4 regions of the Streptomyces sp. NPDC046925 genome follow, and region 1 is predicted to be linked to each of the others. Evidence: riboswitches for the same ligand, from Rfam matches in the RefSeq annotation. Region 1 holds a riboswitch; each other region holds the start of a gene.
The links. A riboswitch is a leader RNA that binds a small molecule or an ion and turns the genes downstream of it on or off. The one in region 1 is predicted to bind cyclic di-AMP.
Positions count from the first base shown of each region.

Region 2: it holds a riboswitch for cyclic di-AMP, as region 1 does, so the genes downstream of both, ABZ906_RS34475 (C40 family peptidase) here and ABZ906_RS44990 (transglycosylase family protein) in region 1, are expected to answer to the same signal.
Region 3: it holds a riboswitch for cyclic di-AMP, as region 1 does, so the genes downstream of both, ABZ906_RS30650 (C40 family peptidase) here and ABZ906_RS44990 (transglycosylase family protein) in region 1, are expected to answer to the same signal.
Region 4: it holds a riboswitch for cyclic di-AMP, as region 1 does, so the genes downstream of both, ABZ906_RS24340 (M23 family metallopeptidase) here and ABZ906_RS44990 (transglycosylase family protein) in region 1, are expected to answer to the same signal.

Region 1 covers NZ_JBEYWZ010000023.1:58,078-62,769, reverse strand. The annotation lists gene ABZ906_RS45000 (cytochrome P450) at 1-819, shown strand, start outside; gene ABZ906_RS44995 (transglycosylase family protein) at 956-1,963, shown strand; cyclic di-AMP (ydaO/yuaA leader) riboswitch at 2,145-2,337, shown strand; gene ABZ906_RS44990 (transglycosylase family protein) at 2,341-3,042, shown strand; gene eno (phosphopyruvate hydratase) at 3,336-4,616, shown strand.
Region 2 covers NZ_JBEYWZ010000011.1:161,879-166,570, forward strand. The annotation lists gene ABZ906_RS34465 (NlpC/P60 family protein) at 1-435, opposite strand, end outside; gene ABZ906_RS34470 (hypothetical protein) at 755-1,108, shown strand; gene ABZ906_RS34475 (C40 family peptidase) at 1,175-2,377, opposite strand; cyclic di-AMP (ydaO/yuaA leader) riboswitch at 2,385-2,542, opposite strand; gene ABZ906_RS34480 (ATP-dependent DNA helicase) at 2,787-4,692, shown strand, end outside.
Region 3 covers NZ_JBEYWZ010000009.1:75,138-79,829, reverse strand. The annotation lists gene ABZ906_RS30665 (amidase) at 1-816, opposite strand, end outside; gene ABZ906_RS30660 (ATP-dependent Clp protease proteolytic subunit) at 1,117-1,767, shown strand; partial or broken gene ABZ906_RS30655 (hypothetical protein) at 1,775-2,084, shown strand; cyclic di-AMP (ydaO/yuaA leader) riboswitch at 2,439-2,614, shown strand; gene ABZ906_RS30650 (C40 family peptidase) at 2,618-3,091, shown strand; gene ABZ906_RS30645 (DUF6328 family protein) at 3,225-3,794, shown strand; gene ABZ906_RS30640 (LysE family translocator) at 3,772-4,464, opposite strand; gene ABZ906_RS30635 (LysR family transcriptional regulator) at 4,605-4,692, shown strand, end outside.
Region 4 covers NZ_JBEYWZ010000005.1:612,713-617,404, reverse strand. The annotation lists gene ABZ906_RS24350 (PrsW family intramembrane metalloprotease) at 1-368, shown strand, start outside; gene ABZ906_RS24345 (aldo/keto reductase) at 365-1,309, opposite strand; gene ABZ906_RS24340 (M23 family metallopeptidase) at 1,489-2,574, opposite strand; cyclic di-AMP (ydaO/yuaA leader) riboswitch at 2,586-2,732, opposite strand; gene ABZ906_RS24335 (PP2C family protein-serine/threonine phosphatase) at 2,983-4,158, opposite strand; tRNA gene ABZ906_RS24330 (tRNA-Met) at 4,484-4,557, opposite strand; gene ABZ906_RS24325 (alginate lyase family protein) at 4,649-4,692, opposite strand, start outside.

The DNA of each region.
Region 1 (4,692 bases):
GCCATCTGCGACCTGCTCGGGGTGCCCCGCGAGGACCAGGACGACTTCCGCGACTGGGCGGGGATGATGATCCGTCACGGCGGAGGGCCGAGGGGCGGGGTCGCCCGGTCCGTGAAGAAGATGCGCGGCTACCTCGCCGAGCTGATCCACCGCAAGCGCCTCGAACCCGGCGACGACCTCATCTCCGGGCTCATCCGCGCCTCCGACCACGGCGAGCACCTCACGGAGAACGAGGCCGCCGCGATGGCCTTCATCCTGCTTTTCGCCGGCTTCGAGACCACCGTCAATCTCATCGGCAACGGCACCTTCGCCCTCCTCACCCACCCCGAGCAGCGCGAGCGGCTCCAGGCCTCCCTCGGGGACGGGGACACCGGCCTCCTGGAGACAGGCCTTGAGGAACTCCTCCGTTTCGACGGGCCCGTCGAACTGGCCACCTGGCGGTACGCCACCGAGCCGCTGACCGTCGGCGGGGAGGAGATCGCCACCGGAGACCCCGTCCTCGTCGTCCTTGCCGCCGCCGATCGCGACCCGGAACGATTCCGGTATCCGGACACGCTCGACCTCTCCCGCCGCGACAACCAGCACCTCGGCTACGGCCATGGCATTCATTACTGTCTCGGTGCTCCGCTCGCCAGGCTCGAAGGGCAGACCGCCCTCGCGACCCTGCTGCGGCGCCTTCCTGACCTGCGACTAGCGGCGGAACCTGGTGATTTGAGGTGGCGTGGCGGGCTCATCATGCGTGGACTCCGCACCCTGCCCGTGGAGTTCGCACCCGCACAGCGGAGCAAATATCAGACGCCCGGGACACCGTCCAGCTGACATGCCGTCAAGACTGTGACTTTCACGTGATCTCCGCTGCATCGACTTGTGACAAGCGTTCGACTGCCGCTACGTTCACCGACGACTCGGCCTCCCGTGCCGCAGTCGTCGCTCCAGTCACGCGAAAGGCAACCGCATGCTCTCCGGCAATGGTCGTCACCGACGCCCCCGCCAGGCCCCGGCCCTGATCGTCGCGGCAGGAGTCGCAGGATCGGCGATCGCCATCCCGCTGCTCGGCGCCACCAGCGCGAGCGCGGCGGACACCGCCACGTGGGACAAGCTCGCGGAGTGCGAGAGCGGCGGATCCTGGAGCGCGGACGCGGGCAACGGGTACTACGGCGGGCTCCAGCTCTCGCAGGAGGTCTGGGAGAACTACGGCGGCCTCGACTTCGCCCCGAGCGCCGATCAGGCCAGCCGCTCGCAGCAGATATCCGTCGCCGAGGCGGTTCTTGACGACCAGGGCCCCAAGGCCTGGCCGAGCTGCGCCCCGGTCGCCGGTCTCACGCAGGGCGGCGCCGCCGCCGAGGTCGACCCGGGCGCGCCGATCACGACGGTGCCTTCCGACGAGTCGACGGAGTCCTCGGATTCGTCGGAGTCGACCAAGCCCGGCGGGTCGAAGGGGTCGGACGAACCGAGCGCGTCGCCGAGCGAGTCGGCCGACCCCTCGGACAGCGCCGAGCCTTCGGACGAGTCCTCGAAGAAGTCGTCGGACAAGGCTTCCGGCGAGTCGGGCGAGTCGGGCGAGTCCGGCGCCGACGACGAGTCGCGAGACAAGAATCACGACGAGTCGGACAAGTCGGATGACTCGGCCAAGTCCGGCCGTGACGATGCCACTTCGTCCGACCCCACCCCCTCGGCCGGTGACGGCGAGGGCCGCCACCGCGGCGGCAGCGCGGACGACGAGGCGGCGGAGGACTCCTCCCGCGAAGGTTCGGGCCGGCATGCCTCCCGTGGCGACGAGCGCCGGCAGGACGGCTCCGACGGGACGTACACGGTCCGCTCCGGAGACAACCTCTGGACCATCGCCGACGACCTCGACGTGAAGGGCGGGTGGACCGAGCTGTACGCCGAGAACGAGCAGTCGGTCGGCTCCGACCCCGACCTCATCCTTCCCGGTCAGAGCCTCGATTTGGGCGAAAAGTAGGGGTAGTTGGCGAGTCGCTTTGCGTCTGATGTCCAGATTGGCGCAAGTGAGACATGGGTCTCAAAGGCCCTGATCGTCTTTGGAATTCGGCCGGGGGCATGCCTACGGTCGTGACCGCTCGCCACAGCGGGCCCCGCCGGTCGGTACGCCGAGTCCTGCCAACGGCCGTTCGGGAACAGTCGTCGCGTAAGCGCCGTAGGCAGGAGCGGGGGACCCAAGGTTTCCGCCGGGCCCGGCCGTTCGGCATCGCGAGAGCGATGCGGAGGGACGGTCAGGAACGGCTAGGGGTTAAGTCGCGCTCAAGGAAGCGCGGCCGGGCAACTTCATCGGCCCGAACCCGACAGCTCACCTCGCAGGCGTCGGTGAGGGGATCACTCATGCTGTTTTCCAGCAAGGGCAAGCACCGCCGCCCGTCCAAGGCCACCCGTGTCGCCACGCTCGCCGGCGTCACCGGTGTCGCGGTCGCAGCCCCGCTGATGGCGGCCGGCCAGGCCTCCGCCGCGACGAACTCCGAGTGGGACGCCGTCGCCCAGTGCGAGTCCGGCGGCAACTGGTCGATCAACACCGGTAACGGCTACACCGGCGGTCTGCAGTTCTCGTCGTCCACCTGGGCGGCGTACGGCGGCACGAAGTACGCGCCCAGCGCCGACAAGGCCTCCAAGGCCCAGCAGATAGAGATCGGCGAGAAGGTTCTCGCGGGTCAGGGCAAGGGTGCCTGGCCGAGCTGCGGCGTCGGCCTCTCGGGCGCCTCCAACGAGGGTGGCGGTGCGCAGGAGAGCGCCCCGCAGCAGACCCAGGAGCAGCCCAAGAGCCAGCCCACCCCGCAGACCGAGCAGCCGCAGCAGGCCGCTCCGAAGGCCGCCCCGAAGACCGAGTCCAAGAAGACCGTCGAGACCCCGACCGGCAAGAAGGTCAAGAAGGGTGACGGCGAGTACAAGGTCGAGAAGGGTGACACCCTCTCCAAGATCGCCGAGGCCGAGAAGGTCAAGGGCGGCTGGCACAAGGTGTACAAGCTCAACGGCGACATCATCGACAACGCCGACATGATCTACCCCGGCCAGCAGCTCCACCTGAGCTGATTCTGGCGGGGCGCCTCGCGGACCTTGATCGTCTGCGGGTGTCCCGTGGCTGGCCGCGCAGTTCCCCGCGCCCCTACGGGCGCCACCCCCGTCCCCGCAGACTCCCCGCCCCCGGTGCGCGTATCCCCCGTACGCACCGGGGGCGGGGTATGTTTGTTCCGTTCGTAAACAATTCGCTCTCGGTTTGTCCACAGGACGGGCGGTCGGCTGGCTGTTGTCCGGGAGCCGGTTAGGCTCGTGTCCGCGGGGCCGATGCCCCGCGTACTCGCGTCACATCCCAGAAGGAGATGCTCGTGCCGTCCATCGACGTCGTCGTAGCCCGGGAAATCCTGGACTCCCGAGGCAACCCCACGGTCGAGGTCGAGGTCGGCCTCGACGACGGCAGCACGGGTCGTGCCGCCGTTCCGTCCGGTGCGTCCACCGGTGCTTTCGAGGCCATCGAACTCCGTGACGGTGACCCCAACCGTTACCAGGGCAAGGGCGTCGAGAAGGCCGTCCTCGCCGTCATCGAGCAGATCGGCCCGGAGCTCGTCGGGTACGACGCCACCGAGCAGCGCCTGATCGACCAGGCGATGTTCGACCTCGACGCCACCGACAACAAGGGCTCGCTCGGCGCCAACGCCATCCTCGGCGTCTCGCTCGCCGTCGCGCACGCCGCGTCTGAGGCCTCCGACCTGCCGCTCTTCCGCTACCTCGGCGGCCCGAACGCGCACCTGCTGCCCGTTCCGATGATGAACATCCTGAACGGCGGGTCGCACGCCGACTCGAACGTCGACATCCAGGAGTTCATGATCGCGCCGATCGGCGCCGAGTCGTTCTCCGAGGCCCTGCGCTGGGGCACCGAGGTCTACCACACGCTGAAGAAGGTCCTGAAGGACAAGGGCCTGTCCACCGGTCTGGGCGACGAGGGCGGCTTCGCGCCGAACCTCGACTCCAACCGCGCCGCGCTCGACCTCATCCTCGAGGCCATCAAGCAGGCCGGTTACGTCCCCGGCGAGCAGATCGCGCTCGCGCTCGACGTCGCCGCGTCCGAGTTCTACAAGGACGGCACGTACTCCTTCGAGGGCAAGGACCGCTCGGCCGCCGAGATGACCGAGTACTACGAGGAGCTCGTCTCCTCGTACCCGCTCGTCTCCATCGAGGACCCGCTGTTCGAGGACGACTGGGCCGGCTGGAACGTCATCACCGAGAAGCTCGGCGACAAGGTCCAGCTCGTGGGCGACGACCTGTTCGTCACCAATCCCGAGCGCCTGGCCCGCGGCATCGAGGAGAAGTCCGCGAACGCCCTCCTGGTGAAGGTCAACCAGATCGGCTCGCTGACCGAGACCCTCGACGCCGTCGAGATGGCCCAGCGCAGCGGCTTCAAGTGCATGATGTCGCACCGCTCCGGCGAGACCGAGGACGTCACCATCGCCGACCTCGCCGTCGCCACCAACTGCGGCCAGATCAAGACCGGCGCCCCGGCCCGCTCCGAGCGCGTCGCCAAGTACAACCAGCTCCTGCGCATCGAGGAGATCCTCGACGACGCCGCGGTCTACGCCGGTCGTTCGGCGTTCCCCCGCTTCAAGGGCTGAGCTGTTACTGGGCTCCGGCACCGCTGAGTAGTTACGTACGTCCCCGTACTCGGTCCCGTACCGTGTGCGGGGACGT
Region 2 (4,692 bases), on a different contig from region 1:
GGCCTGGCGGCTGTCCGCCCGGTCGGCGAGCGCGGCACGCTCGAGGTACTGGTCGGGGTCGGAGGAGAGGGCGAGCTGGACGGCAGGATCGATTCCGCCGCTGCGGTACTGCGCGGCGGCCATCGAGCCGAGGCCCTGGCGCGCGGAGTTGAGCTTCTCCGTCTTGCGGGCCGCCTCGTCACGCAGCTCGCCCAGGGACTTCTCGGCGTTCTCGGACTTCTCCTTGGCGCCGTTGTACTTCTCGGTGGCGATCTCCGCCTCGCGGTAGAGCGCGTCGACCTTGGACTTCACCTCGGACGGGCTGAGCCGTGGATCCGCGTGTCCCGTGCCGTCGAAGACGGTGGCCGTGGCCGCCCCGGCAAGGGCGATGGTGGCGGCGGTGCGGGCCGTATGGCCACTGAGCGAGCGCTGTCTGGGCTTGCGGTGCGCTGCCACGAAGGGGGGCTCCTTAAGGTTCCGGCGGCAGCCCGCACAGGGGGAGCGGACCGCCGCCGGATTCTCGGCGGTGGTGGCCGACTGCCGCCCCTGGTCCGGACGGCGGTGGGGAGCCGGTCACCTGACGAAGGACGCTAAACCTGGCGGTCACGACTTGGTGACGGATTGTCCGCAACTGACGGAAGTGCGCCGCCGGTGACCGCATGTGACTGCACGATCTGCCGGGCCGGGCGCCCTTCGCGCAGGTGTGTGACCGATGCGGCACTTGCGGCCGACCTGGCTGCGGAGTGGTGATATGACCCGGCTAGGCTCCGGAGCCATGGACGTTCTCACCCATCTCTTCGTCGGCCTGCACATCATCGGCATCGCCTCGCTCCTGGGTGGCTTCCTCACCCAGATGAAGCAGATGGGCCAGGGCACGGCCCGCTTCAACCCGGCGATGCTGCACGGCGCCCTGACGATGCTCGTCACGGGCGTCGTCCTGGTGGGTCTCAACCAGGCGGACGACAACCCGGTCAACAACGTCAAGATCGGCATCAAGATGGCCGTGCTGATCGTGATCCTCGCGCTGGTCTACGTGAAGCGCGACGAGGAGAAGGTGGACAAGGCGATGTTCGGCGCCGTCGGGCTGCTGACCGTCGCGAACATCTTCATCGCGGTGATGTGGACCTGATCCCGCCCCACTGACGTAAAACGGCCCTCCACGCGCGCGTGGAGGGCCGTTTTCGGCAAGCGATGGTTACGCGGGCCGCACCACGCTGTGGATCGGCATGTAGTAGATCGACTCGGTGCGGACGTTCGCACCCGGCTTCGGGGCGTGGATCATCTTGCCGTCGCCGATGTAGATACCGACGTGGCTGATGTCGTCGTAGAAGAAGACCAGGTCACCCGGCTTGGCGTCGGCCGTCTTCACGGTCGTGCCGACCTTCACCTGGTCCCACGTCGTACGCGGCAGGGAGATCCCCGCGGCCTTCCAGGCGTCCTGCGTGAGCCCGGAGCAGTCGTACGAGTCGGGGCCGGTGGCGCCCCACACGTACGGCTTGCCGATCTGCGCCTCCGCGAAGCTGATGACCTTCGCGGCCTTCGTCGCGTAGGCGCCATCCGTGCCGCCGGAGCCCGTGCCGGAGCCGGAGCCGGAGCCGGTGTCGGAACCGGAGCCCGAGTCGGGGGTCTCCTTGTTCTTCTCGCGCTCCTTGGCCGCGGCCTCTTCCGCCGCCTTGCGCTTGGCCTCCGCCTCGGCCTCCTGCTTGCGGGCCAGCTCGGCGGCCTTGCGCTTGGCCGCCTCTTCCTTCTTCTTCTCGATCGCCGCGAGCCGCGCCTTCTCCTCGGCCGTCAGCTCCGAGAGCAGCGTGCGCGCCTTGCCCAGCTTCTCCTGGACGGCCTGCTTGCTCGTCTTGAGGTCGTCCCGTGAGTCGCTCAGCGTCTGAAGGCTCTTGGCGGCCTTCGTGCGCTGCTTCGTCGCGGCGGCCTGCTTCGTCTGGTAGTCGTCGACCGCCTTCTTCTGGCGCGCGGTCAGCCGGTCCGACAGGTGGTTCTGGTCGAAGTACCCCTGCGGGTCGTCGGCCAGCATCATCGTGGCGGTCTCGGAGACGGCGCCGGTGCGGTACTGCGCGGCGGCGAACGAGCCAAGCTCCTGGCGGGCCTCGTTCAGCTTGTCGGTGCGCTCGGCGACGTCGTCGAGCAGGGTGTCGACCTTCTTGCGCTGCTTGTCGGTGCGCTCCTTGGCCGAGTTGTACTTCTGTGTGGCCACACCCGCCTGGTGGTAGAGGTCGTCGACCTTCTTCTGGACCTCTTCGAGGCTGGGCTTCTGCGGTGCGGACGGTGCCGCCTGCGCGCTCTGTGACAGCAGGGCCACGGAGGTGAGGGCCGCCGTCGTGATGCCGAGGGCGGGGGTTGCGCGCAGGGCGGCAATGCGGGTCCGCGGCTTGCGGTGCGACGCCAAGGGAGGCGACTCCTTCCGTAGACCGCCTACCGGGTTAGCTGTCGGGTTCGGGCGGGTGGTTCCGGAAGGTTGCCCTACAGTCCCGTACTGCGTACGGGACCGATTCACCCCAAGTTCATCGTGGGTCCCCGGCTCCGAGGAGATCGAACTCGGCGGAGGCCACCCGTTCCCGGCGGGGTTCGCCGGTGGGAGTACGAGCAGCCCGGGCAGCACGCTAGCCAACTCGTGTGGTCCGTGTGAAGGTTGATGTTCGATATGCCCGATACATTTTCGTTACTTTACGAAGCTCTTGACGTGGGCACGAAGTGCCGAAGCGGAGAGTGATCGTCCGCGAGCAGGGCGTAGGCGAGAGTGACGTGGCCGGAACCCGGGGCGGGTTGTCAGTGCGGCCGCCTAGACTCGGGAGGCGATGAGCAGCCTCTTTGATGACAGCTTCCTGGCGGACCTCAAGCCCTCGCGGGCTTCGGAGGAAGAGCCCCCGCCACCGCCCGAGGACAACACTCCGGAGTCCATTCCGGATGATCTGTTCGACGGGAAGTTCGACGCGCCCGCACCCCGCGACGCGCACTATCGCGGCGGCGCCCCGCGCCCCGTGATCGACCCGGCGGCCCTCCTCGACGGTCTGAACGAGAACCAGCGCGCGGCCGTCGTGCACGCGGACTCCCCGCTGCTCATCGTCGCGGGCGCCGGCTCCGGCAAGACCCGGGTCCTCACGCACCGCATCGCGCACCTCCTGGCCGAGCGGCACGTGCACCCGGGGCAGATCCTGGCGATCACCTTCACGAACAAGGCCGCCGGCGAGATGAAGGAGCGCGTCGAGCAGCTCGTGGGGCCGCGGGCCAACGCGATGTGGGTGTCGACCTTCCACAGCGCGTGCGTCCGCATCCTGCGCCGCGAGTCGAAGAAGCTCGGCTTCACGTCCTCCTTCTCGATCTACGACGCCGCGGACTCCAAGCGCCTGATGGCGCTGGTCTGCCGTGACCTGGACATCGACCCGAAGAAGTTCCCGCCGAAGTCCTTCAGCGCCAAGATCTCCAACCTGAAGAACGAGCTGATCGACGAGGAGACCTTCGCGGGTCAGGCCGCCGACGGCTTCGAGAAGACGCTCGCCCAGGCGTACGCGATGTACCAGTCGCGGCTGCGCGAGGCGAACGCCCTCGACTTCGACGACCTGATCATGACGACGGTCCACATGTTCCGCGCGTTCCCGGACGTCGCCGAGCACTACCGCCGCCGCTTCCGGCACGTGATGGTCGACGAGTACCAGGACACCAACCACGCCCAGTACGCCCTGGTGCGCGAATTGGTCGGCCCCTCCGGGGGCGAGGGGGACGACCCCGCCGAGCTGTGTGTCGTGGGCGACGCCGACCAGTCGATCTACGCCTTCCGCGGCGCCACGATCCGCAACATCCTCCAGTTCGAGGAGGACTACCCGGACGCGACGACGATCCTCCTGGAGCAGAACTACCGCTCCACGCAGACGATCCTCACCGCGGCCAACGCCGTCATCGAGCGCAACGAAAGCCGCCGCCCCAAGAACCTGTGGACCAACGCGGGCGCGGGTGCGGGCATCATCGGCTATGTCGCCGACACCGAGCACGACGAGGCGCAGTTCGTCGCCGACGAGATCGACCGGCTCACCGACGCGGGCGACGCGAAGGCCGGCGACGTCGCGATCTTCTACCGGACGAACGCGCAGTCCCGTGTCTTCGAAGAGATCTTCATCCGCGTCGGCTTGCCCTACAAGGTCGTCGGCGGCGTCCGCTTCTACGAGCGCAAGGAGGTCCGGGACGTCCTCGCGTATCTGCGCGTGCTCGCGAACCCGGAGGACTCCGTCCCGCTGCGGCGCATTCTGAACGTCCCCAAGAGGGGCATCGGTGACCGCGCCGAGGCGATGATCGACGCGCTCTCGCAGCGCGAGAAGATCTCCTTCCCGCAGGCGCTGAAGCGCGTCGACGAGGCGTACGGAATGGCGGCCCGCTCGGCGAACGCCGTCAAGCGTTTCAACACGCTGATGGAGGAGCTGCGGACCATCGTCGAGTCCGGCGCGGGCCCCGCCGTCGTCCTGGAGGCCGTGCTCGAACGGACCGGGTACCTCGCCGAGCTGCAGGCCTCGACCGACCCGCAGGACGAGACGCGCATCGAGAACCTCCAGGAACTCGCCGCCGTGGCACTGGAGTTCGAGCAGGACAACGGCGAAGCCGGTGAGAGCGGCGAAGGGGAGACCGAAGCCGCAGGGGAGACCGAGGGCGAAGGGGGCGCCGAGGCCGCGGAAGGGGACACCGAGGCCGCAGAGGACGCGGGCGCGGCCACGG
Region 3 (4,692 bases), on a different contig from region 1:
GCGTTCCAGCGACCCGGCGAACGCACTCCCCGGCGTCTCCAGGGAGATCGGCGAACGCGGGTCGGGACCGGCGACGACGGAGAGCAGCAGGGCCGCGTCGGCGACGTTTCGCGCCATCGGCCCCTGCACGGCCATCGTCGACCACGGGGTGGCGTCCGGCCAGGTCGGCACCCGGCCCGGCGAGGGGCGCAGCCCCACCACGTTGCAGAACGAGGCGGGGTTGCGCAGCGAACCGCCCATGTCGCTGCCGTCCGCCAGGGGATGCATGCCGCATGCGAGCGCGGCCGCCGCTCCCCCGCTGCTGCCGCCCGCCGACCGCGTGAGGTCGTAGGGGTTGCGGGTGGCGCCGAAGACCGGGTTGACGGTGTGCGAACCGGCCGCGAACTCGGGCACGTTGGTCTTGCCGATGGTGATCGCGCCGGCGCCGCGGATCCGCTCGACGATGAGCTCGTCGCGGTCCGGAACGTTGTCGGCCAGGAGCGGGGTCCCGTAGGTGGTGCGGATGCCGCGGGTGTCGTGCGTGTCCTTATGGGCGACGGGCAGGCCGTGCAGCGGACCGAGCGGTGCGCCGCGCACCGTTCGCTCGTCGGCGGCGCGCGCCTCGTCGAGCGCGCGCTCGGCCGTGAGGGTCACCACGGCGTTCACGGCGCCGTTGACCTGCTCGATCCGGTCCAGGTGCGCCTGGACGACTTCACGCGCGGAGAGTTCGCGGGCCCGGATCGCCGCGGCGAGTTCACGGGCGGTGAGGTGAACCAGACCGCCACCGGCGTCGGCGGTCCGGCGGGCGTCGGGGGCTTGGTGGACTTCCGGGTTCATACGGCGCTTTCGGCTCGGGGCGACTGACGGCGGACGACCGGCAGCGGGCGACCGGCGGCCGACGACTGACGACCGGCCGCCGGGTGCGCGACGAGCCGGAGTATGCCCATGCCGCCGCACCCGTCATCCGGCCCCGCGCACCGTCGCCCCGGCTTTCAGCGGGCGGCTGAAACACGGCACGTCTGTTGACTCCGGCGGGATCACCGGAACATGCTCCTCCCCACGACGTTACGTACGTCCTGTACATTTTTTACAGAAGCCTTGGGGAGCAGCCAACCCCCGGCAGAGGAGAGACGTGCCATGAACCGACCGTTCAACCGCTATGTCCTGCCCGAGTTCACCGAACGCACCAGTACGGGGCAGCGGACCCTCGACCCCTACTCGAAGCTCCTGGAGGAGCGCATCGTCTTTCTCGGCACACCGATCGACGACACCTCGGCCAACGACGTGATGGCGCAGTTCATGCACCTCGAATATCTGGCGCCCGACCGCGACATCGCGCTCTACATCAACTCCCCCGGCGGCTCGTTCAGCGCCATGACGGCGATCTACGACACGATCCAGTTCGTCAGCTGTGACGTGGAGACGACCTGCCTGGGCCAGGCCGCGTCGGCGGCCGCCGTCCTGCTGGCCGCGGGCACCCCCGGCAAGCGGTTCGCGCTGCCCGGCGCCCGGGTGCTGATCCATCAGCCCTCGATCGCCGAGCCGATCCACGGCCAGACGAGCGACTTGGCGATCCAGGCAGACGAACTCCTGCGTACCCGCAGCCAGTTGGAGGCGCTGCTCGTCCGGCACACGGGCCAAAGCCCGCAGCGCATCGCCGCCGACATCGAGCGCGACAAGATCCTCAGCGCCCCCGAGGCGGTCGAGTACGGCCTGGTGGACCGGATCATCGCGAGCCGCAAGTCATCCCTCGACACCGCGAATCTCGACACCCCGGACGCGAGGTGACCCGCCGGTGCTGCCGCCCGAACTCCCTCCATTGCCCGCACTCACTCGCGCCGAGGGCGAGTTGATCGACCGGTATCTCGAAGTGGTCGACCTGGTGGGCCGGATCAACCCCGCACGCGCCACGGACACCTACGGCGGATTGCGCGCCGCCCAGGCCCTGGTCGGCAGCGCGACGGCCCTGCGGGACGCCCTGACGCTCATGCACCAGCGGGGGCGAAAGTGCCGTGCACGCACCGACGCTGGCCAGAGCGCTGCGTGTCCTCGACGGAGAGCGGCGGGCCGGACGGGTCACCGTGCCGCCTCCGCAGGTGCCCTGAGCCTCCGTCACCCCGCCCCTGAAGTCCGCACCGTCCGGGCCCACTTCCAAACGAACCAAACGGGCTACCTCGTTCGGCGTAGACAATTGTCGTCTTTCGGGCCGCCTTCGGTTGCGTCAGATGCGTACGCGTGGGCCGGAATTCTTCGTTCCGGTGCTGGTCGAACGATCGTCGGACCCCTCGGGCCGATTCCGAATCCCACCCTGTCCACCCGAACGGTTCAGTCGTGAGGATGTTCACAAAACGCCGTTTCGGCTCGGAATTCGACCACTTGACGGGTCAAGATCCCTTCCGACGACAAGCCCCCGCCACAGCGGCGGGGCGGTCCGGGCGGACGCCGAGTCCTGCCGCCGCCCGGATGACCGGTCGACATCGGTGCATCGGCAGGAGTGGAGGACCCAAGCAAGACGGGTCGTCGGTCCGGAAGGTCCGGACGCCGACCCTTGGGGTGAAGCCGCACACCGCGGCCGGGCAACTTCGCCAGCCCGAATCCGACAGGTCATCCTTCACAGGCGGCTGACGAAGGGTTGCGCATGACCGCGCTGAATCATGTTCCGTCGCTGCTCACCAGGGCCGGTTCGGTATCCGCCCTCACGCTCGCCGTCGTAGGCGGCACGCTCGCGGCGCCGGGACTCACGCCGGAAGCAGAGGCCGCGACGCACGCGACCAAAGCGCTCAAGATCGCTGCCTCGAAGAAGGGCTCCCCGTACCGCTACGGAGCGACGGGGCCGTCCCGGTTCGACTGCTCGGGCCTGACCCTCTACTCGTTCAAGCGCGCGGGCAAGAAGCTGCCGCGTACGGCCGCACAGCAGTACAACAAGACCCGTCACATCTCCGCGTCCAAGCGCGTCCGCGGCGACCTGGTCTTCTTCCACTCCGGCCGGAACGTCTACCACGTCGGCATCTACGCCGGTAAGGGCCGGATCTGGCACGCCCCGAAGTCGAACACCGTGGTGCGGCTCGAGAAGATCTGGACGAAGAGCGTCTGGTACGGCAGGGTGCGCTGATCACCCGGCACTGATCGTCTGCCCGTCGGGCGGTGGCGGCGGCTTCCCCGCCACCGCCCGACCGGCCCCCGCGAGCCCCCTGACCGGCGCGCCCGCCAGGCGTGGAGAGCGTCGACGCGGATACTCGTGCGCCATGGCCGGAAACAACAGCTCCACCGCCCGGGACGAGCCACCGCGCGACGACCGGGACAAGCAGCCGCGCAACGAAACGCGCTTCGAGCGGGCCGACCGCAACTTCTCGGAGATCCTCCAGGAACTGCGCGTGACGCAGGCCGGCGTGCAGATCCTCTTCGCGTTCCTGTTGACGCTCGCCTTCACCGAGCGCTTCCCGTCGCTCGACACGATGCAGCGCGCCACGTACGTCAGCACGCTCCTCCTGGCCGTCCTCGCCGCGGCGCTGTTCACCGCGCCGGCCGCCGTGCACAGGTCGCTGTTCGGGCGGCAGGCCAAGCCGCGGATCGTACGGGTGTCGTCCCGCCTCGCCGGCCTCGGCCTGGTGGTCCTGGTGTTCGCGATCGCCGGTGCGGTGCTCCTGGTCGTCGACGTGGCGGTCGGCAGAACCGGCGGCATCATCGCGAGCGCGGGCACGCTCGTGGTGTGCTCGGGCCTGTGGGGCCTGCTCCCCCTCCTCGTGCGCCGCGCGGCGGACAGGGACAAGGAGTCGGACGCGCCCGACGACGTCAGGCGAGCAGAGCCTCGGTGAGGAGCACCAGGCCGAGGACGCTGAGCGCGCCGCCCGTGCCGCCCTCGATCGCGCGAACCGCCCGCGGCCGGCGCAGCCGGTGCCCGAGCCGGTCGACCAGGAGCGCGACGGTCGGGAACCACACCAGGGCCAGGGCCACGATGACGGACGCGAGCAGCAGTGTCCTGGGCATCGCGGACGTGCCCGCGGGCACGAACTGGGGCAGCACGCTGAGGAAGGTGACGGGCGCCTTCGGGTTGAGGGCGTTGGTCAGGAAGCCCTGACGCAGGCTGCCCCCGACCGCCGGCCGCTCCTCACGGCCCCCGTCACCCTCGCCATGGCCGCCCCCGCCACGGCCGTCCCCGTCCCCGCGGCCCTCCCCGGCGTTCGCGCCGAAGTCCCGGAGCGGCCGCGCCGCCGACCGCAGCGCCCGGTAGCCGAGGTAGAGCAGATAGCCCCCGCCCGCCACCTGCAGCGCCCGGAAGAGCGTGGGAACCGCCGCCAGGACCGCCGCGACCCCCGCCACCGCGAGGGCCGTGTGCACCACGAGCCCGCCCGCGACACCGACCGCGCAGGCGACCCCGGCACGGCGGGAAGCCAGCGCGTTGCGCACCACGACGGCGAAGTCGGCGCCCGGCATGGCGACCATGCCCGCGGCGACTCCGGTGAAAGCGACCAGTTGAGCGTCCATGCCACCCAGCCTGCCGTTCTTCTGCCTTCAGCAGGTATGTGCAATATCCTGGGGTCTGCCTTAAGCAGGCGTTTAGCCCCACGCCGGCGGACAGCGCCACACGGCACCACCGCCCGCCGGCTCCTGCACCGGGAGAGCCCATGTACGACCCGACGCGGCTCGCCGCACTGGTGGCGGTCTCCGAGGCCGGGTCGATCACCCGCGCCGCCGAGCGCCTCGGCTACACCG
Region 4 (4,692 bases), on a different contig from region 1:
AGGCGGCGGCGCGCACGGTCGCGCAGTACGAGACGTACGCGACGTCTCTCGCGCTCCTGCGCCACCGCGGGCGCCGCGGCAAGGCGGGCGCCGACTTCGTCGTACGGGAGCGGGAGTTGCTGAACGCGCTGTGGGAGCGCCGCGACGCGGCACGGCCCGCCCTGGCCTACGCGGCACGCGTGACGGCACCGGTGCTCGTACCGATGCCGCCTCCGTACGGGTACCAGCAGCCCTACGGGTATCCGCAGCCGTCGTACGGATACCAGCAGCCCTATCCGCAGCAGCAGCACCAGCAGCAACCCCCGTACGGATATCCGTACGCCCAGCCCGCGATGCCCTACCCCGCGTACAACCCCTACCGCGGCTAGGCGGAGGCCTCGGTGAGTGTCGTGACCTCGGCCTGCGTCAGTTCGAGGTCCCCCACCGCGAGCAGCGCGGGCAGCTGCTCGACCGTACGGGCCGACGCGATCGGCGCCGCGACCGTCGGCTGCGCCGCGAGCCACGCCAGGGCCACCGTCGCGATCTCGGCGCCGCGGGCCTCGGCCACCTCGTCGAGCGCGGCGAGCACCTTCCGGCCGCGCTCGGTCTCCAGGTGCTTGCCCGCGCCCGCGGCCCGCGCGCTGTCGACCTGCGTGCCCGGGCGGTACTTGCCGGTCAGGAAGCCGGCGGCGAGCGCGTAGTACGGGACGGCCGCCAGGCCCGAGCGCGACGCGACGTCCTGGAGCGAACCCTCGTACGTGTCGCGCGAGACGAGGTTGTAGTGCGGCTGGAGCGCCGCATAGCGCGCGAGGCCCTCGCGGTCGGAGAAGTCGAGGAACTCCTGGAGGCGCTCGGGGGTCACGTTCGACGCGGCGATGGCGCGCACCTTGCCGGACGTCACCAGGTCGTCGAGCGCGCCGATGATCTCCTCGACGGGGACGGTCGGGTCGTCGTAGTGCGTGTAGTACAGGTCGATGTAGTCGGTGCGCAGTCGGCGCAGCGACTCCTCGGCACCGGCCTTGATGGTGTTCGCGGACAGGCCCTTGTACTCGGGGTGGGCGCCGACCTTGGTGGCGAGCACGACGTCGGAGCGGTTGCCGCGCGAGGCGAACCAGTTGCCGATGACGGTCTCGGACTCGCCGCCCTTGTTGCCGTCCACCCAGGCCGAGTACACGTCGGCGGTGTCGATGAAGTTGCCGCCGGCTGCGGTGTAGGCGTCGAGCACCGAGAAGGACTGCGCCTCGTCGGCCGTCCAGCCGAAGACATTGCCGCCGAGAGCGAGCGGGAAGACGTCGAGATCGGACGAGCCAAGCTTGCGGAGAGAAGTCATACGGGACTCAACGCCCATACGGATCACAGCATTCCGCAACACCGTGCCGCGGCACTCGGATGGCGGGCATGCCGAACCGGATGGCGGGCACACCTGACCGGCAGCCCTGGCGTCGGGGGGTTGTCGCCAGGACCGCCGGGGTTCTGGGGTTACGTGCCGGCTGCTTCAGACCTGCTGGATCAGAGCGACTGGCCCTTGCCGCGCAGCCACGCCGCCGGGTCGACCCCGGTGGAGTCGCCGCCCGGGTGGACCTCCAGGTGGAGGTGGGCGCCGGTGACATTGCCGGTCGCGCCGACGCGGCCGATGGTCTCGCCGGTGGTGACCTTCTGGCCGGCGCTGACGCTCATCGAGGACTGGTGGCAGAACCAGAGTTCGGTACCGTCGTCGAGTTCGAGGATCGTGCGGTAGCCGTACGCCCCCGCCCAGCCGGCCTCCTTGATGGTGCCGGAGTGGATGGCCTTGATGGGCGTGCCCGTGGGAGCCGCGAAGTCCAGGCCGGTGTGGTAGCCGGAGGACCACATGGAGCCGGGCTGACCGAAGGTGCCGGTGAGCGTGTACGAGGCGACGGGGAGGGTGTAGCTCTTCGCGAGCTTGGCCAGGCGCTCGGCCTCGGCCTTCTTCTTGGCCTCCGCCTCGGCCTTCTTCTTCGCGGCGGCCTTCTCGGCGGCGATCTTCTTCTCGGCCGCGGACTGCTTGGCGGCGGCCTGTTCGGCGGCCTGCTTCACGGCGGCTTCTTCGGCCGCCTTCTGGACCGCGTCGTCCGCCTGGTCCTGCTGGTTCTCCGCCTGCTCCATGATGCGGGCCCGCAGTGCCTCACCCGCGTCCGTCGTGCCCTGTTCGGCATCGGCGCTGCTGAGTCCTGCGGAGCTCAGGGGCGCGGCGGCGACGGTGACACCGTTGTCCGCGGCGGCGGAGTCGGAGGAGTCGCCGGATATCAAAGAGCCCACGCCGGGAAGCGACTTGGCCTCCGGCAGCGAGTCCGTGACCGCCGACATGTCCGGCATCTCGATGGAGACCGGGGGCTTGCCGCCCTGCGCGGTGGCTATGCCGCCCGCGCCGACTGCGGCGATGACGCCCACGCCGAGAACCGTGGAGCTGCGGGCGAGTCCGCCACCGCCCCGCTTGTGCACGCGGTGCCTGCCGCGGACGGGACGGATGGACTCCTCGGTGGGGTTCCATTCCTCCCAGGAATTTTCGTCATACCCACCGAAATCGTCGTCATTCGGTACGTACGCGCCTTGGGGGGCAGGGCGGTTGGACGCCACGGGGGCGCACTCCTTTCCTTCCTTCTCGCCTACCGGGTTAGCTGACGGGTTCGGAGCAGGAAGGTCTCCTACGAACACCTGGCACGGATGCACAGATGCCCGATTCACCCCAATTGATGGTTCCCCGGCTCCCTTTCGGGATTAGGCGCGTGCGCGCGGAGCCGCCTCGAGTGACGGCTGGGACGACCGCGCTGCGTTATCGAACGTTAATAGACAGCAGGGCCGTATTCCAAGCCGTTCCGGCTGATCGTTAACGGCATTGGCCTGTACTTAACGGGACACGAGGGTTCGGAACGGGGCGAGTTGTCGTCACTTCTTCACACACCGCAGCTTCACACTTCCTTGACAGTGCGTCAGTTGTTATGCGGAGTGAGGTCCTTCAGTCACGGCCCGTGACATCGATCTACGTCATCCGGCGTCGGCCACCGGCGCCGAAGGCCGCCGCACCGCGAGCAGCGCCATGTCGTCGGTCGTCCCGCCGCCGGTGTGCCGCCGCACTTCCTCGGTGAGCGTGGACAGGAGCGCGTCCGGTCCGTCGGGGCCGGGGAAGATGCGGCCGGCGAGCCGCGCGGCCGGGTCGTAGAACACGCCCCGCCGGTCACGCGCCTCGGAGAGCCCGTCGGTGTAGAGCAGCAGCATCGCCCCCGGCGGGAACTCCGACTCGTCCGCGCGGTCCGGCCAGGCCCCCAGTTCACCCATCCCCAGCGGCAGCGCGGGCTCGGTCGCGGAAAGGACGCACAGCCGCCCGTCGCCGTGCAGGAGGAGCGGCCCCGGATGCCCGCGGTTGATGAGCCGTACGGGACCACCGCCGTGCGGGATCTCCGCGAGGATGGCGGTGGTGAACCCCTCGAAGTCGTCGAGCCCGTCGCGTCGCGTGCCCTCACGCGCCAGCGCCCGCTCCAGGCGCTGCGCAACCGCCTCCAGCGTGGACTCCTGCTCGGCGGCCTCCCGGAACGCCCCGATGACCACGGCGACGGCCGCCACCGCGCCCATGCCCTTCCCCCGTACGTCGCCCACGATGACGCGTACGCCGTGCGAGGTGTCCTGCACCGCGTACAGATCACCCCCGATGAACGCGTCCGCCTCCGCGGCCTCGTACCGCGCGGCGACGTCGAGCCCGCCGATCCGGGGGTCCGGCTGCGGCAGTACGGCGCGCTGGGCGGCCTCGGCGATGGAGCGGGCGGAGGCGAGTTGTTCGTCGCTGCGGCTCACGACGCGGTTGATCAGGACGGCGAGGACGGCCACGGTGAAGACCGTGAGCACTTCGGTGACGGCTTCCACGTCGGTGGTGCTGCTCGTCCTGAAGTGCAGGACGAGGACGGTGGCGCAGGAGCCGAGGCCGGCGAGGACGGTGCCGAGCAGCGAGTAGAAGGGGGCGGCGATCAGCGGGGCGGCCGTGAAGAGGGGCGCCGCGGTGAACGCGGCCGGGGTCGAGACGTCGTAGACGACCCCGACGACGATGAGCAGCAGCGGAAGGGCCCGTACGAACGCCCGCTCGTGCCTGACGACGGGGCCCGTGCCGGAGCCCGCGCGGGGTGCCGTGCCGGATCCCGCACGCGGCGGTGCCGTGCCGGAGCCCGGCATGGGTCGCCCCTTGCCCGGATCTCGGCGCACGGACCGGCGCACGGGCCTGCCCGCGCCGCCCCCGCCACCGCTGCCTCCTCGCTGCCCCACCGGTCTCTCCCGCCGAATTCCGCGGCCAGGACCAGATCCATGACCACGTTCATCCAGGGTTCCCGGAGCGGCGGCGCGGGGCGACCGGTGTGGGCCGACCGGGTGGCTGTCGCGCACGCACGCACAGCCGTCGCGCACGCACGCACAGCCATCGCACACGCACAGCTTGTCGCGCACGCACGCGGAAATGCCGAAGGCCCGGATCCATTTCTGGATCCGGGCCTCCGGACTTTAGTAGCGGGGACAGGATTTGAACCTGCGACCTCTGGGTTATGAGCCCAGCGAGCTACCGAGCTGCTCCACCCCGCGCCGTTGAATGCAACTCTACGCCATCAGGGGGAGTGAAAGCGAACCGGTTGAGAATGAGCCCTCCTGGACCCTCATGGGCCCTCCTGAGCCCTCACACGTTCTCGGCATGCGTCAGCGTCTCCCAGGCGACGAACA